2 regions of the Pedococcus bigeumensis genome follow, and region 2 is predicted to be linked to the other one. Evidence: predicted binding sites of a transcription regulator. Region 2 holds the regulator's gene; the other holds the start of a gene.

Region 1 (8,486 bases), on a different contig from region 2:
AGGGCGCTCTGGACCTTGGCCGGGGCGCGGTTGATCTCGTCGGCGAGGACGAGGTTGGCGAACACCGGGCCGAGGGATACCTGGAACTCGCCGTCCTTCTGGTTGTAGATCCGGGTGCCGATGACGTCGGCCGGCACGAGGTCGGGAGTGAACTGGATGCGCTGGAACTCACCGCCGACGGCCCGCGCCAGCGTCTTGATCGCCATCGTCTTGGCCAGTCCCGGCACCCCCTCGACGAGCAGGTGCCCACGGGCGAGCAGCGCCACGAGCATGCGCTCGAGCAGGAGGTCCTGGCCGACGATGGTCTTCTTGACCTCGTAGAGCGCCTGCTCCAACGGGTGCTGCCGACCGAGATCGGGGCGGTGCGGTTCCATGCGCTCTCCTCGTGGTGCGATGCGCTACTGCGGTGGACTGCCGGCGACGCCGCCGGCGGTGGCGATGGGCACGGCGAAGCCGATGCCGACGAAGAAGTTCTGCTCGGAGGGGTTCGCCAGCCCGGTGACGATCCCGATCACCTGGCCACCCTTGTCGAGCAGGGGTCCACCCGAGTTGCCGGGGTTGACCGCTGCGTCGAACTGGATCAGGCCCTCGAGGGTCTGGTTGCTGTCGACCCGGATCTTGCGGTCGAGTGCGGAGACCACCCCCGCCGAGAGGGATCCGTTGAGCCCCAACGGATGTCCGAGCGCAAAGACCGGGTCGCCCACCTGTGCACCCCCACCCAGGACCGCGGGTACCACCACCTGCGGGAGGCGCTCGGGCGCGAGGACCGCGATGTCGGTGGCCTTGTCCTTCTCCTTGACGCCGGCGGGTGACGAGGTGCCGTCCGCGAACGTCACCTCGATGCTGTCGGCCCCGTCGACGACGTGCAGGGCGGTCAGGACCGAGCCGTCGGCGCTGACGACCACGCCGGCTCCGGTCCCGCGCTGCGCGCCCTTGGCGCCGGTGAGCCGGGTCGCGACGGTCACGAGCGACGGCAGGGCGGCCCGGTATGCCGCGGCGGCGTCGGGAGGTGCCTTGGCGGCCTCCTCCTGGGCCTTGGTGATGCCGTCCCGGACAGCCTTGTCGACGTCGGTGGCAGTGATCGGCGGGGTCTCGGGGCCGCGCGTCAGCGCGTAGGTGCCCAGGGCGAGCAGCGCCACGACGAGGAAGGCGGCGACCAGCCACAGTCGCGGGAGCCGGACCAGCCGGGTCAGGCGACCACCCGGGGCGCGCGAGGTCTCGTCGGCCACCCCCTGGGGCGGATCGACGACGAGGGGCGAGCCCAGCCGGTCCACCTTTGGGAGCGTACGTCCGATCATCCCCCCGCGATACGGGTGTCTGGATTTCACGGGCAACTCTCAGGTTGCCTCCTACCGTCGTCGTAGATTGCCGGACATGGACAACGTCGTCGCCACCGTCGAGGAACTGCGCGCGCTCCAGCTCGCGCGGCTGCGCTGGAGCCTGTCCCACGCCTACCGGAACGTGCCGCACTACCGGGCCGCCTTCGACGCCGCCGGGGTGCGGCCCGAGGACCTCGAGGACCTGGCCGACCTCGCGCGCTTCCCGTTCACCGCCAAGGCGGACCTGCGGGACAACTACCCGTTCGGCATGTTCGCGGTCCCGCGCGAGCAGGTGGTCCGGGTGCACGCGTCGAGCGGCACCACGGGCAAGCCGACGGTCGTGGGCTACACCCGCGACGACATCGACATGTGGGCAGAGGTGATGGCGCGCTCCATCGAGGCGGCCGGCGGTCGCCCCGGCGACCTGCTGCACGTCGTCTACGGCTACGGCCTGTTCACCGGCGGGCTGGGCGCCCACTACGGCGCGGAGCGACTCGGCTGCACCGTCGTGCCGGTCAGCGGTGGGATGACGGAGCGGCAGGTGCAGCTCATCCTGGACTTCCGGCCCCGCGTCATCATGGTCACCCCGTCGTACTTCCTCGCCATCCTCGACGAGATGGAGGCGCAGGGCGTCGACCCGAAGACCACCTCCCTCGAGATCGGGATCTTCGGTGCCGAGCCCTGGACCGAGCAGATGCGCGAGGAGGTCCAGCGCCGCAGCAACATCCGGGCCGTCGACATCTACGGGCTCTCCGAGGTGATCGGCCCCGGGGTGTCGCAGGAGTCGGGGGAGACGCAGGACGGGCTGCACATCTGGGAGGACCACTTCTACCCCGAGGTGGTCGACCCCATCACCGGCGAGGTCCTCCCCGACGGGCAGGAGGGCGAGCTCGTCTTCACGTCGCTCACCAAGCAGGCCATGCCGGTGGTCCGGTACCGCACGCGGGACCTCACCTCCTTGCTGCCGGGGACCGCCCACCCGCAGTTCCGCAGGATGGCGAAGATCACCGGGCGCAGCGACGACATGATGATCGTGCGTGGGGTCAACGTCTTCCCCTCGCAGATCGAGGAGCACCTGCTGGGCATCGAGGGCCTGACCCCGCACTACCTCTGCGTCCTCACCCGCCCGGGGCGGATGGACGAGCTGACGGTGCAGGTCGAGGCTGCGGCCACCGACTCCACGCCCGAGCAGCGGGACGCGATGGCGTCCGCCCTGCGCACGAAGGTCAAGGACCGGGTCGGCGTCACGATCCGGGTGGAGGTCCTCGACCCGCACGCCCTCGAGCGCTCCCTCGGCAAGGCCAAGCGGATCAGCGACCAGCGGCCCCGCTGACCCCAATGCCCGCGCCCCAGTGCCAGTTCGCCGTCAGCGGACAACCGTTCCCTTGTCGCTGCAACGGTGTAATCATCATTACATGACAACGAAGACCACTGCGGAAGCCTGGCTGGCCGGCCGGCTCCCCACTGACTGGTTCACCGGCCCCGTCGAGGTCACCCGCGACCGCGACGAGCTCATCATCATCGGAGACCTCGCCGAGCCCGAGCTCGGTGACGACACCGACGACACCGACCGCGCCATCGCCGCGCGCGGCCGGATCAAGTCCTTCCGCGAGGACACCCGCGAGCGGCGCATCGAGATCGCGCGGGAGCTCGAGCACCTCAGCGGCCGCAAGGTGTCGTGGGGCGTGCGGGTCGGCGAGACCGAGGCCCTCTTCACCCACCTGGCGGCCCCCGTCATGACGCGGCTGCGCCAGTCCGAGCGCCAGGTGCTCGACACCCTCGTGGAGGCCGGGGTGGCCAAGTCCCGCTCCGAGGCGCTGGCCTGGTGCGTCAAGCTCGTCGGCGAGAAGTCCGACAGCTGGCTCGGCGAGCTCCGCGAGGCGATGGCCCACGTCGACGAGGTGCGCAAGAAGGGCCCGGCGGCCTGAAGCCGGTCGCGCGGCATACCCGCGCGTCCGCCCACGGCGAACATGAGCCGACCCGGCTCAGGGTAGGGAACAGTGGGGGAGCGCCCCGCGTTGCCCCCAACGAGTCGTACGACAGAGTCCTTTTTCGTCCCGATCAGGTATCGGTCCACGGAAGGCACACGCCGGGTCCGCGTCGCACGGATAGCATCGAGGTGATCTCGATAGGCAGGAGCAGAAGATGTTTGAACGGTTCACCGACCGGGCCCGTCGGGTGGTCGTGCTCGCGCAGGAAGAAGCGCGCATGCTCAACCACAACTACATCGGCACGGAGCACATCCTGCTCGGTCTCATCCACGAGGGTGAAGGCGTCGCCTCCAAGGCTCTGGAGAGCCTCGGCATTTCGCTGGAGTCGGTCCGCGAGCAGGTGCAGGAGATCATCGGCCAGGGGCAGCAGGCCCCGAGCGGCCACATTCCCTTCACGCCGCGGGCGAAGAAGGTCCTCGAGCTGAGCCTGCGCGAGGCGCTGCAGCTCGGCCACAACTACATCGGCACCGAGCACATCCTGCTCGGCCTGATCCGCGAGGGCGAGGGCGTCGCCGCCCAGGTCCTCGTCAAGCTGGGCGCCGACCTCAACCGCGTGCGGCAGCAGGTCATCCAGCTCATCTCCGGCTACCAGGGCAAGGAGGGCGGCTCGGGCGCCGGCCTCGCCGGCAACGTCCAGCAGGAGGGCACCCCCGCGGGGTCGCTCGTGCTCGACCAGTTCGGCCGCAACCTCACGATGGCGGCCCGCGAGGGCAAGCTCGACCCGGTCATCGGGCGTGAGAAGGAGATCGAGCGGGTCATGCAGGTGCTGTCCCGCCGCACCAAGAACAACCCCGTGCTGATCGGTGAGCCCGGCGTCGGCAAGACCGCCGTCGTCGAGGGCCTGGCCCAGGACATCGTCAAGGGCGAGGTGCCCGAGACCCTCAAGGACAAGCAGCTCTACACCCTCGACCTCGGCGCGCTCGTCGCAGGCAGCCGCTACCGCGGTGACTTCGAGGAGCGGCTGAAGAAGGTCCTCAAGGAGATCCGCACCCGCGGCGACATCATCCTGTTCATCGACGAGATCCACACCCTCGTGGGTGCGGGTGCCGCCGAGGGTGCGATCGACGCCGCCAGCATCCTCAAGCCGATGCTGGCCCGCGGTGAGCTCCAGACCATCGGCGCCACCACGCTCGACGAGTACCGCAAGCACATCGAGAAGGACTCGGCCCTCGAGCGCCGGTTCCAGCCGATCCAGGTCGCCGAGCCCACGCTCAGCCACGCGATCGAGATCCTCAAGGGCCTGCGCGACCGCTACGAGGCGCACCACCGGGTGTCCATCACCGACGGCGCCCTCGTCTCCGCGGCCAACCTCGCCGACCGCTACATCAACGACCGGTTCCTCCCGGACAAGGCGATCGACCTCATCGACGAGGCGGGCGCGCGGTTGCGCATCCGCCGGATGACCGCACCGCCGGACCTGCGCGAGTTCGACGAGAAGATCGCGGCCGTGCGGCTGGAGAAGGAGTCGGCCATCGACGGCCAGGACTTCGAGAAGGCCGCCAGCCTGCGTGACGACGAGAAGAAGCTGCTCGCCGCCAAGGCGGAGCGCGAGACGCAGTGGAAGTCCGGCGACATGGACGTCGTGGCCGAGGTCGACGAGGAGCTCATCGCCGAGGTCCTGGCTGCCAGCACCGGCATCCCGGTCTTCAAGCTCACCGAGGAGGAGTCGAGCCGACTGCTCCACATGGAGGACGAGCTGCACAAGCGCGTGGTCGGCATGGACGACGCCATCAAGGCGATGTCCCAGGCGATCCGTCGCACCCGTGCGGGTCTGAAGGACCCGCGTCGTCCCGGCGGCTCGTTCATCTTCGCCGGTCCGACCGGTGTCGGTAAGACCGAGCTCGCCAAGACGCTCGCCGAGTTCCTGTTCGGCGACGAGGACAGCCTCATCCAGCTCGACATGTCGGAGTTCTCCGAGAAGCACACGGTCTCGCGGCTCTTCGGCTCGCCTCCCGGCTACGTCGGCTACGAAGAGGGCGGCCAGCTCACCGAGAAGGTCCGCCGCAAGCCGTTCTCCGTCGTGCTGTTCGACGAGGTCGAGAAGGCCCACCCCGACATCTTCAACACGCTGTTGCAGGTGCTCGAGGACGGCCGCCTCACCGACTCCCAGGGTCGGATGGTCGACTTCAAGAACACCGTCATCATCATGACGACCAACCTCGGCACGCGAGACATCACCAAGGGTTCGCTCGGCTTCTCGGCCGGCGCGGACACCCGCAGCGACTACGACCGCATGAAGAACAAGGTCACGGACGAGCTCAAGCAGCACTTCCGCCCCGAGTTCCTCAACCGGGTCGACGACATCATCGTCTTCCCCCAGCTCACGCAGGAGGAGATCGTCGCCATCGTCGACCTCGAGATCGCCAAGCTGGACAAGCGGCTCAAGGACAAGGACATGGGCATCGAGCTCACCATCGAGGCCAAGAACGTCCTGGCCAAGAAGGGCTACGACCCCGTGCTCGGTGCGCGACCGCTGCGTCGCACCATCCAGCGCGAGATCGAGGACGTCCTGTCCGAGAAGATCCTCTACGGCGAGCTCAAGGCCGGCGAGCTGGTGCTCGTCGGAGCCGAGGGCGAGGGCAAGAGCGGCACGTTCACCTTCGTCGGCACCCCGCACCCGGGCAGCATCGAGCTCCCGGTCGTGGAGACGGTGGGCGACTCCGCCGACGCCGGCTGAGGCCCCACCCAAGGCACGATCGAGGCGAGGTATGCCGCGTGGTCACCACGCGGCATACCTCGCCTTCGTCGTCGGTCGGTCTCCACACGGCCCCGAGGCCTCTCGCTGACCAGCGGGTATGCCGCGAATGTCGGACCGTTGCGCGACCTCGGTGGGTCGCGGCATACATTGGAGCGCGTGTCTGAGTCCTCGCTTCCCCGCCGGACGGTCCTCCTCGGGCTGTTCGCCGCCCCCCTGACCGTCGCCGCCTGCACGGGCGACAAACCCGAGCAGCCCCCCACCACCAGCAGCGCCCCGACGCCGTCCACGACGACCGGCGCCACCACGGCAGCGCCGAAGGTGACCGGCGCCGGGCTGCCCGCCGACCTGCTGTCGGCGCTGACCGCGCTCTACCTCGGGGGCGACGTGGCCGTGACCACCGCCAGCGTGGGCGCGGCGCTGGGCAAGCGCAAGACCCGCACCTCCGCCGTGACGGTGACCGGCTCCACCGGCACCTGGCAGGGCTCGCCGATCGCGACCGTGGTGCAGGGCAAGGACCTCACGCTGCTCGTCAAGGACAAGACCTGGAAGGTCGTCGGGGGCTGGTGGCCGTCGTTGTCGGTCTACCGTCCGCCGTTCCCGACCATGCGGATCCTCGCGATCGGCTCCGACGCCCGCAACCCGCAGCCGGTGACCAAGTGCCGCGGCGACGCGCTCCACATCATCGGGGTCGACGCCAGGAAGGGCGTGGGGGGCCTGGTCGGGATCCCGCGCGACTCCTGGGTGCCGCTGTCGTCCGGGGGCAACAGCAAGGTCAACGCCGCCCTCGTCTTCGGCGGCGTCGCCGGTCAGGTCAAGACGATCGAGCGGGCCAGCGGGGTCAAGATCGACGGCTACGTCATCACCGGCTTCAAGGGTTTCCGGGCGATGGTGCGCAGCCTCGGCGGCATCGTCTTCGTCGCGTCGCGGTCGCTGCAGAGCGTCGACGGCTTCCGGATCGTCAAGCCCGGCACGAACAAGCTCGACGCCAAGCACGCGCTCGCGCTGGCCCGGGAGCGCAAGCACCTCCCCAACGGCGACTTCGGCCGGTCCGCGAACCAGGGCGCGCTGATCAAGGCCGGCATGATGATGGCGCGCAAGGCGGGGCCGGGAGCCCTGGCCGGCCTGCTGTCGAAGATGGGACCCCACCTGAGCACCGACCTCACCGTCGGCGAGGTCCTCAACCTGTGCGCCAGCCTGTACGTGAACACCGGGGCCCCGGTGCCCAACAAGGTCGTGCCCGGAGCGATCGGCACCCGCGAGGGCCAGTCCGTGGTGCTGCTCGGCTCGGGGGCGAGGTCGATCTTCTCGGACATGAAGGACGGCCACCTCCGTGCCTGACCCTGCGACCCCCGCCGGACCGGTCACGATCCGGGCGGCGCGCACGAGTGACATCCGGACGATCCGCGAGATCGTCCGCCCGCACGCGGACTCCCGGGTCCTGGTGTCCAAGGACGCCGTGACCTACTACGAGGCGCTCCAGCAGTTCCGGGTCGCCGAGCAGGACGGGGTGGTGGTGGGCTGTGGCGCCCTGCACGTCATGTGGGAGGACCTCGCCGAGATCCGCACGCTGGCCGTGCGGCCGGAGGCCAAGGGCCACGGGGTCGGCTCGCTGCTGATGGCGGCGCTCGTCGACGACGCCCGGGCGCTGGGGGTCGAGCGGCTGTTCTGCCTGACCTTCGAGGTCGACTTCTTCGCCCGGCACGGCTTCGAGGTGATCGAGGGGCAGGCCGTCGAGCCGGAGGTTTACGCCGAGCTGGTGCGCTCCTACGACGAAGGTGTCGCCGAGTTCCTGGACCTCGAGCGGGTCAAGCCCAACACCCTCGGCAACACCCGCATGCTCCGCACCCTCTGAGCCGGTTCACCTCGACCCGTCCGGCGGCGAAGGGTGCGACGTGGGGTGCGGCGTGCGGTGCGGGGTGCGGTGCGGACCGTGTGGACGGCTCATCCGGATCCGCACCGACGCGGCCAGCACGAGGAGCAGCAGCCCGGAGATGACCCCGAAGCCGAGGCGCGGGACCAGGGGCAGCGCGATCCCGATCCCGCCGCCGACCACCCAGGCGATCTGCAGCACGGTCTCCGACCACGCGAACACCCGGGTGCGGACGGTCTCGTCGATGTCGCGCTGCACGACGGCGTCGCTGCTCAGCTTGATCAGCTGGGCCCCGAGACCCGCGACCAGGCCGAGGACGAGCAACGTCGTGAGCGAGTAGAACAGCGCCGCCGCGAGCGCCGCCAGCACGTCGGCGATCAGCGCCACCGCGATGATCAGGTCGGGCCGGAGCCGTCGCAGCGCGTTGCCGACGACCGTGCCGAGCGCGTTGCCGGCGCCGGCCGCGCCGACCACGAGGGCGAGCACGAAGGTGCCGCTGTGGCCGGGGAGCGGGTGCTCGCGCATGAGGAAGGCCATGAACAACGTCAGGAACCCGGTCAGGAGCCGGGCGCCGACGGCGCTGCAGAGCGCGGTGAGGACCGGCACCG
Region 2 (8,486 bases):
GATGCAGCGGCTGCGCGACGCGGCGGAGCAGGCCAAGAAGGAGCTCTCCTCCTCGACCAGCACCAACGTGTCGATGCAGTACCTCTCGATGTCCGAGAACGGCCCGATCCACCTCGAGGAGACGATCAGCCGCGCCCAGTTCGAGCAGCTGACCAAGGACCTGCTCGACCGGACCCGCCAGCCGTTCCACAACGTCATCAAGGACGCCGGCATCGCGCTGGCCGACATCGACCACGTGGTCCTCGTCGGTGGCTCGACCCGCATGCCCGCCGTGAGCACCCTCGTCAAGGAGCTCACCGGTGGCAAGGAGCCCAACAAGGGCGTCAACCCCGACGAGGTCGTCGCCGTGGGCGCGAGCCTGCAGGCCGGTGTCCTCAAGGGTGAGCGCAAGGACGTCCTGCTCATCGACGTCACGCCCCTGTCGCTCGGCATCGAGACCAAGGGTGGCCTGTTCACCAAGCTCATCGAGCGCAACACGGCCATCCCGACCAAGCGCTCCGAGGTGTTCTCGACCGCTGAGGACAACCAGCCGAGCGTGCTGATCCAGGTCTTCCAGGGCGAGCGTGAGATCGCGCAGCACAACAAGCAGCTGGGCACCTTCGAGCTCAGCGGCATCGCACCCGCCCCGCGCGGCGTGCCGCAGGTCGAGGTCACCTTCGACATCGACGCCAACGGCATCGTCAACGTCTCCGCCAAGGACCGCGGCACCGGCCAGGAGCAGAAGATCACCATCTCCGGTGGCTCGGCCCTCGCCAAGGAGGACATCGAGCGGATGATCAAGGAGGCCGAGGCCCACGCCGACGAGGACAAGAAGCGTCGCGAGGAGACCGAGGCCCGCAACACCGCCGAGAACCTCGTCTACTCGACCGAGAAGTTCCTCGGCGACAACGCCGACAAGCTCCCGGCCGACGGCCGTGGCGACGTCGACGCCGCGCTCGCGGACCTCAAGGAGGCCCTGAAGCCGGAGTCGGGCGCGACGCCCGAGGACATCTCGGCCAAGACCTCGAAGCTCTCCGAGGAGTCGCAGAAGCTGGGCACCGCGATGTATGCCGCGGCGGCCGAGTCCGAGCAGGCCGGCACCTCCGGTGACGGTGCGGCGTCCGACGGCGCCGGCTCCACTGACGCGGGTGCGTCCGACGACGACGTCGTGGACGCCGAGGTCGTCGAGGACGACGAGGAGAAGAAGTGACCGACCAGGCCCCCATGCCTGACGGTGTCGAGGAGGTGGTGGGCGCCGGCGAGACCGCCGCGCCCACCGCCCCCGCGGCGGCTCCGCTGCAGGGCGACATCCTCGACGAGGCTGACGGCCCCCAGCACCCCGGTGACGCCACCGAGGCGGCTGGCGAGCAGCCGTCGGACTCGGCCGACCTCCACCCCGACACGGTGCTGGCGGGGGAGCGGCTGGCCGACCTCCAGCGGCTCCAGGCGGAGTACGTCAACTACAAGCGTCGCGTCGACCGGGACCGGGCGGTCGTGCAGGAGCGCGCCGCCCAGTCGGTGATCGAGGCGCTGCTCCCGGTGCTGGACGACATCCACGCCGCGAGGGAGCACGGCGACCTGGTCGACGGCCCGTTCTCGGCGATCGCCGACAAGCTGGAGTCGACCCTCGGCAAGTTCGGGCTGGAGCGCTACGGCGCGGCCGGCGAGCAGTTCGACCCGAACCTGCACGAGGCCCTGATGCACACCGCGTGGCCCCAGGACGGCTCGGTGCAGCCGACCGACTCGACCACCGTGGTGCAGGTGCTTCAGCCCGGCTACCGCGCCGGCGAGCAGATCCTGCGGGCGGCGCGCGTCGCCGTGGCCGATCCCGAGTGACGGCAGCATCATCTCCAGCATGACCCACGCCCCGGCCGCCGATCCGACCCGCGCCACCGGCGCGGGCCGGACCGGCGGACCGGGCGCCACCAGGACGAGGCAGGAAGGAGGATGCCGACATGGCTAGCCAGGACTGGTTCGAGAAGGACTTCTACGCGATCCTCGGCGTCCCCCAGGACGCCGACCAGGCGGCGATCAAGAAGGCCTACCGCAAGCTCGCTCGTGCCCACCACCCCGACCAGAACGCGGGGGACGCCGCTGCCGAGCAGCGGTTCAAGGACGTGGGCGAGGCGAACTCGGTGTTGTCCGACCCCGAGAAGCGCCGTGAGTACGACGCGGTCCGCCAGATGGCCCGGGGTGGCGCCCGGTTCACCGCCGGTGGGCCCGGTGGTGGCGCGGCCGGCTTCGACGACGTGTTCTCCACCATGTTCGGGGGCGGGGGCCGCGGCGGCCCCCGGGTCCGTTACTCGACCGGTGGCGGCGGTGAGCCCAGCCTCGAGGACCTCCTCGGGGGGATGTTCGGAGGAGGCGGCGGTCCCGCCTACGGGGGCGCCGGGTTCCGCGCACCCCAGGGTCCGCGCAAGGGCGCGGACCTGACGGCCCGCACGAGCCTGTCGTTCCGCGATGCCGTCGAGGGTGCCACCGTCACCCTCGGCACCACCGGTGGTGGCCAGATCACGACCCGCATCCCGGCCGGGGTCAAGGACGGTCAGAAGATCCGCCTGCGCGGCAAGGGGCAGCCGGGCGACTCGGGTGCGCCCGCGGGCGACCTCATCCTCACCGTCGCGGTCGAGAAGCACCCCGTCTTCGCTCGGGAGGGCGACAACCTGACCCTCGAGCTTCCCGTGACGTTCGCCGAGGCGACCCTCGGCGCCACGGTGGCCGTGCCGACCCTCGACGGGTCCAGCGTCAAGGTGCGCATCGCCCCGGGCACCCCCAGTGGCAGGGTCCTGCGGATCAAGGGCCGCGGCGTGCCGCTGAAGGGCAAGCCGGGTGACCTGCTGGCGAAGGTCAGCGTCGTGGTGCCCCAGCGACTGTCCGACGAGGCGATGGCCGCGGTCGAGACCCTGCAGACCCTCGACAAGGGGTTCGACCCCCGGGCCGAGCTCTTCGCGAACGCGAGGCGGTGACGGTCGTGGCCGACGTCCGTGCATTCTCCCCCGACGACGACTCCCCGGTCTTCGTCATCTCCGTCGCGGCCACCCTGGCCGGCATGCACGCGCAGACCTTGCGGCAGTACGACCGGCTCGGCCTGGTCAGCCCGTCGAGGACCCGCGGTGGCGGTCGGCGCTACTCCGGACGCGACGTGGCGATGCTCAGGGAGGTGCAGCGACTGTCGCAGGAAGAGGGTGTCAGCCTCGCCGGCATCCGGCGCATCCTGGAGCTCGAGAACCAGGTGACGGCGCTGCGCAGCCGGGTGCTCGAGCTCACCGACGAGCTGGAACGCTCGCGGCTCGCGTCCCCGTCACGACCCGCCTCCCGGGTCTTCGCGGTCGGCCCCTCGGGCGACGTGATCGCGGTACGGGCCGGACAGCGCCCCCGGCTGCAGCGCTCGCAGGCCCTGGTGGTGTGGCGGCCGAGCCACCACCGCGCGACCACTGAGCCACGGTGAAGCACCACTGATCTCACGGCACGCCAAGAGCCCCACCCCGTCACCGGGTGGGGCTCTCGGCATGCGCCGGCGCTTGGGGGGCCGGGCAGGTCAGTCGGGCACCTCGGCGGGGCACCTCACGCAGACACCTCGTCGCGCAGGGGGGCGGTGGCCAGCAGGGCCCGGTAGTCCTCGATCTGCAGCTCGCGCAGCAGTGCGGCGTAGACCTCTGGGCTGACCCGGAGCTTGCTGCCGGTCTCGAGGTGCCTGATGTACGAGGGGTCGACCTCCAGGGCCGCGGCGAGGTCGGTGACTGCTCGCCCCCTGGCGCGGCGGATGACGCGCAGTGCGTAGCCATGGACCTCGATCGCGCCATTTGACGGTGTTTCCCTAGACATGGCCATGAATCTAGCCATGAACGCGTGGTCCGGCAAGAGTTGTGCACAGGGGTCCCCGGAACGAGCGATCGCCCTCGCCGGGGGCTCGGCGGCGCCCGCCGTGCAGCGCCCGAACTGGTGGGGGCGCGGGGGGAAACGTGACTGAGCAGGACTAGAAGTGACTGGGTGTGACTGGCAAGATGCGCAGCATGAATCGTGAGCAGCTCGAACGCCTCGGCCACCGTGTCGAACGTGCCCGCCTCAGTCACGGGTGGAGCAAGGAACAGGCCGCCAGGGAGGCTCGCATCTCCTCGATCACGTGGAAGCGCGTGGAGGACGGGCTCGGCGTGCAGGACGTCAAGCGGGCCAAGGTGCTCGAGGTGCTCGGGCTGGACGACCGGGGTGAGCCTGTCGGTGGGTCGCCGCAGGATGGTGGCTTCGTGAACGCTCCGGGCCAGCGGGTCCGGTCCGGGGTCAGCGACGAGGAGGTCCTGGCCCTGATCGACGACGTGAGGAGCAGGCTTGACGCCATCGAGCGGCGCATCCGGGGTTCCTGACCCCTGGGCAGTGCTGGGCGGGATGCGCGATGTGGTGCTCGTGCGCCAACCCATCGCCGAGCCCGGTCGCTACTACCACGGCCGTCGGGCGATCGTGCTGCGCTCGGGTCGCAGCCTCGAGGAGGAGCGGTGCTCGCTGTGGCACGAGCTGGTCCACGCCGAGCGTGGCGACGTCGAGTGCGCCGGCTGGGCGGCCTCCGCCATCGAGCGCAGGGTCGAGCGCGAGGCGGCCCGACGGGCCATGCCACTGGACGTCATGGAGCGACGTCTTTCCCTCGCCAGCGACTGGGACGACTTCGTCTGGCACATGAAGGTGCCCGAGCGGTGGGTGCGGTTCCGGCTCACCCATGCCGCGCCCGCCGAGCGCGCCCGGCTGCGGCGCGCCTGCCGGTGGGCCGACTGACCCCGCCCGCGCGGCAGACTCGTCCCGCCCGCGCGGCATACTCGTCCTGTGAGTGAGCACCTGCTGGTTTTTCCCGACCGTGAGACCGCCGACGACGTGGCTGCCGAGCTGGCCCACGAGGGATTCTCCGAGGTCCGGGCCGTCCGCGAAGCCTTGGCCGGGGAGGACGACTCCGAGGACCACGAGTGGGCCGTGCACGTCGTCGAGGAGATGGTCGCCGACGAGTCCGGCCCGGTCGAGACCGGGCTCCGTGACCGGTTCAGCGCGCTGGCCGAGGAGCATGGCGGCTGGTACGACCCGGATCCCATCCCGCCGACCTGACCGCGCGCGCCACGCCCGACCTCGAGGGCTCCCGCGGGAGCCCGGGCACACCGGGTCGGTGGTCGAGCAGGCAACGCGAGAGGGACCGGCACCAGTGGGTGCCGGTCCCTCTCGCGTGCTGCCCTGGGTCAGCGACCCCAGACGCCCAGCCACTTGGCGCCCGCGGTCTGGCCGGACAGGCTGGCCAGTGCCGACGGGAGGCCGACGGCGACGCTGCCTGCCTTGGCCTGGGCCGTGCCGGACAGGTGGCCGGTCGACGAGATGGCGTAGAACCCGTCGTACGCCAGGCTCGACTTGTCCTGACCGGTGCCGCTGCGGTGCGCGGGCAGGGTGCCGTAGATGCCCGGGTTGATGGCGGTGCCCCGGCTCCAGACGGTCAGCCAGTCGGGGTCGCCCGCGTTGACCCGGTTGAACACGTTGCCGTTGCTCGTCACGCCCATCTGGGCCGCCGTGCGCTTGTAGGTGTAGTCCTCGACGCACAAGACGCAGTTGGCCTTGGAGTTGGGCAGGCCGATCACGTTGTTGCGCACCGTCACCGGGCCGACCAGCCAGGTCATCTCGGGCTCGTTGTAGCGGTAGTCGTGGCCGTACGACGTGTTGGCCGGGGTGCGCGGGTCCTGCACGATGTTGATCGGACGCGCGTTGCGGACCACCGTGTTGTTGTAGATCGACACGGTGCTGGTGTTGTTGATCTTGATGCCCTCGGCGCCGTTGCCGTCGACCAGGTTGTTGACGATCGTGCCGCGAGCTGAGATCTCCAGGAAGATGCCCGTCGCCACGTTCTTGACGAAGTTGTTGTTGATCAGCTTGGTGTCGTAGATGGACACGTCGGACCAGTAGCCGTGACCGAGGTTGTTCGAGACGGAGCTGTTCTTGATGAGCACCCCACGGGTGCGGCTCGCCTTGATGCCACCCGCCACCGGGGCCGGGTTGAACCGCTCCCAGTCGTTGCTGTCCACCCGGCTGTTGAGCAGCTGGAAGCGGTCGGCGGTGGCGATGTGCAGGCCGAGCATGCCGGCCCGCTGGATGGTGGTCCGGTTCACGACGGCGTCGGAGGCGATGACGCCGAGCCCGATCGTGGCCGAGTCGAGGATGCTGACGTTCTCGATCCGCGCGCTCGGCTGCTCCACCGTGACGGCGCCGACGTGCCAGATGCTGGGGGCGTAGCGACGGACCCCGATGCCGCGGACGACCACGCCGGCCGCGCGGATGCTCATCGCGTGGTTGAGGGTGGCTGCGCGCACGGCCTGCCCGGTGGGGTTGCTCCCCAGGTAGAGGGTCGACGTCGCGGTGTCGAGGAAGAACGTGCCGGCGACCACCTTGGCGCGTGACGCGACCTGTCGCTGCTGCGTGCCGTTGACGTAGACCTGGTCCGGGTGGGCGGCCATGGGGTAGGCCGGGTTGACGAACTGCCAGCCCGGCGCGGTCCCGTCCTTGGCGCCCTTGGTGTAGCCGACGCTCGCGTCGAAGCGGGTGGTCCAGCCCTTGTGCGCCCACGCCGTGCCCGACTGCGTCCAGCCGGTCACCGGGACGGTGCCGTCCATCCAGGCGGCTTCCTTCGGGTAGTTCTGGATCGTCACCTTCTTGTAGATGGCGAGCGACTCGTGGTAGGTGCCGCCACGCAGGACGACGGTGCCGCCCGCGGGGGCGAGGGCGATGGCCCGGGCGATGGTGCGCACCGGCTTGCTGAGCGTGCCCGCTGCCGAGTCGCTGCCCGAGGTCGAGGCGAAGACCGCGCCCGAAGGCACGGCATACCCTGCGGCGCCGATGGCGAGCGAGCCGGAGGTGTCGGCCGCGCGGGTGGTCGTGGTGGCCGCGGAGGCGGGGATGACGGTCCCCAGTCCAGCCGTCGCGGCGAGGGGGACACAGAGGGCCAGGGCAGCGAAGCGGTGGGCTGCGGTGCCGCGCTGGGCGCGGTGGCGGGGGGCATACCGATGCAGGGCCTGAGGCCTGTTCACGAGAGGTCCTTCCGGGGGGTCAGTCCCTGCAAGCGGAGGACAATACATGAGCTCATACACAAGGACTAATGCATCTGGACGAGTCGCCGCGGCGTTTTTTGAAGTATCAACCGATCGGCTGATGCCTTCCCAGCACAAGGTTGAGTGGAATAGGCTCAAGTTCAGCGGGGTTGTCACGAGGGAAAAGTCCCCGAACTCATCCGCGAGGAGCAGACACACGCATGGAGCTGAAGCCGACCGCCAAGGTGGCCGAGGCGCTGGCGCTCGCCCAGCGAGCGGCCCAGTCCGCCGGCAACCCGGAGATCACCCCCGACCACCTCACGAGCGCCCTCGTGCAGCTCGACACGGCGCAGGCCGACGCCCTGTTGCAGGCCGCCGGCACCGGCGCAGCCCACGTGCTCGGCCAGGCCGATGCGCGAGTGCGCGCCCTGCCGAAGACCTCCGGCGCGACTCAGCCCCCGACCTTCGGTCGTGAGGCGCTGGCCGTGCTGCAGCAGGCGGACACCCTGATGCGCGCCAAGGGCGACACCTACCTCGCCCTCGACCTGCTGCTGCTCGCCCTCGCCGAGACAGGTCACCTCGCCGCCGTCGAGAAGCGGGGCGCCAAGGACATGGAGGCCAAGATCGAGGCCACCCGCGGCGGACGGACCGTCACCAGCGAGACCCCCGTCGAGGGCGGCGAGGCGCTCGCGACCTACGGCACCGACCTCACCCAGGCGGCTCGCGACGGCCGGCTCGACCCGGTCATCGGGCGCGACTCCGAGATCCGGCGGGTCGTGCAGGTGCTGTCGCGGCGCACCAAGAACAACCCCGTCCTCATCGGCGAGCCCGGCGTCGGCAAGACCGCCGTGGTCGAGGGGCTGGCCCAGCGCATCGTCGACGGCGACGTGCCGGAGTCCCTGCGGGACAAGCGGCTGATCAGCCTCGACCTGGGCGCGATGGTGGCCGGGGCGAAGTACCGCGGCGAGTTCGAGGAGCGGCTCAAGGCGGTCCTCGAGGAGATCAGGGCCAGCAACGGACAGGTCGTCACGTTCATCGACGAGCTGCACACGGTCGTGGGAGCCGGAGCGACCGGCGAGGGCGCGATGGACGCCGGCAACATGCTCAAGCCACTACTGGCCCGGGGCGAGCTGCGCCTGGTCGGTGCGACCACGCTCGACGAGTACCGCCAGCACATCGAGAAGGACGCCGCCCTCGAGCGGCGCTTCCAGCAGGTCTTCGTGGGCGAGCCCTCGGTCGAGGACACCATCGCGATCCTGCGCGGGCTCAAGGAGCGCTACGAAGCCCACCACAAGGTCGAGATCGAGGACGCCGCCCTCGTCGCCGCGGCCTCGCTCTCGGACCGCTACATCAGCGGCCGCCAGCTGCCCGACAAGGCGATCGACCTCGTCGACGAGGCCGCCTCCCGGCTGCGCATGGAGATCGACTCCAGCCCGGTCGAGATCGACGAGCTCAGGCGCGCGG

The links. The regulator HspR, encoded in region 2, represses chaperone genes until heat shock. The targets are predictions, from matches to a motif close to AAGTTGAGTCNNNNNGACTCAACTT.
Region 1: a site for HspR is predicted at 3,287-3,311, ahead of ABD262_RS00215 (ATP-dependent Clp protease ATP-binding subunit). Genes of this name have one in related genera too.

Annotation. Positions count from the first base shown of each region.
Region 1 is NZ_BAAAQS010000001.1:38,029-46,514, forward strand. Features, by position in the region: gene ABD262_RS00195 (AAA family ATPase) at 1-374, opposite strand, end outside; gene ABD262_RS00200 (S1C family serine protease) at 399-1,274, opposite strand; gene paaK (phenylacetate--CoA ligase PaaK) at 1,375-2,652, shown strand; gene ABD262_RS00210 (hypothetical protein) at 2,735-3,247, shown strand; gene ABD262_RS00215 (ATP-dependent Clp protease ATP-binding subunit) at 3,465-5,987, shown strand; gene ABD262_RS00220 (LCP family protein) at 6,165-7,346, shown strand; gene ABD262_RS00225 (amino-acid N-acetyltransferase) at 7,339-7,860, shown strand; gene ABD262_RS00230 (MFS transporter) at 7,867-8,486, opposite strand, start outside.
Region 2 is NZ_BAAAQS010000003.1:740,163-748,648, forward strand. Features, by position in the region: gene dnaK (molecular chaperone DnaK) at 1-1,189, shown strand, start outside; gene grpE (nucleotide exchange factor GrpE) at 1,186-1,815, shown strand; gene ABD262_RS14065 (DnaJ C-terminal domain-containing protein) at 1,935-2,945, shown strand; gene ABD262_RS14070 (heat shock protein transcriptional repressor HspR) at 2,951-3,427, shown strand; gene ABD262_RS14075 (helix-turn-helix domain-containing protein) at 3,544-3,804, opposite strand; gene ABD262_RS14080 (helix-turn-helix domain-containing protein) at 3,993-4,340, shown strand; gene ABD262_RS14085 (ImmA/IrrE family metallo-endopeptidase) at 4,381-4,743, shown strand; gene ABD262_RS14090 (ribonuclease E inhibitor RraB) at 4,792-5,064, shown strand; gene ABD262_RS14095 (right-handed parallel beta-helix repeat-containing protein) at 5,193-7,022, opposite strand; gene clpB (ATP-dependent chaperone ClpB) at 7,244-8,486, shown strand, end outside.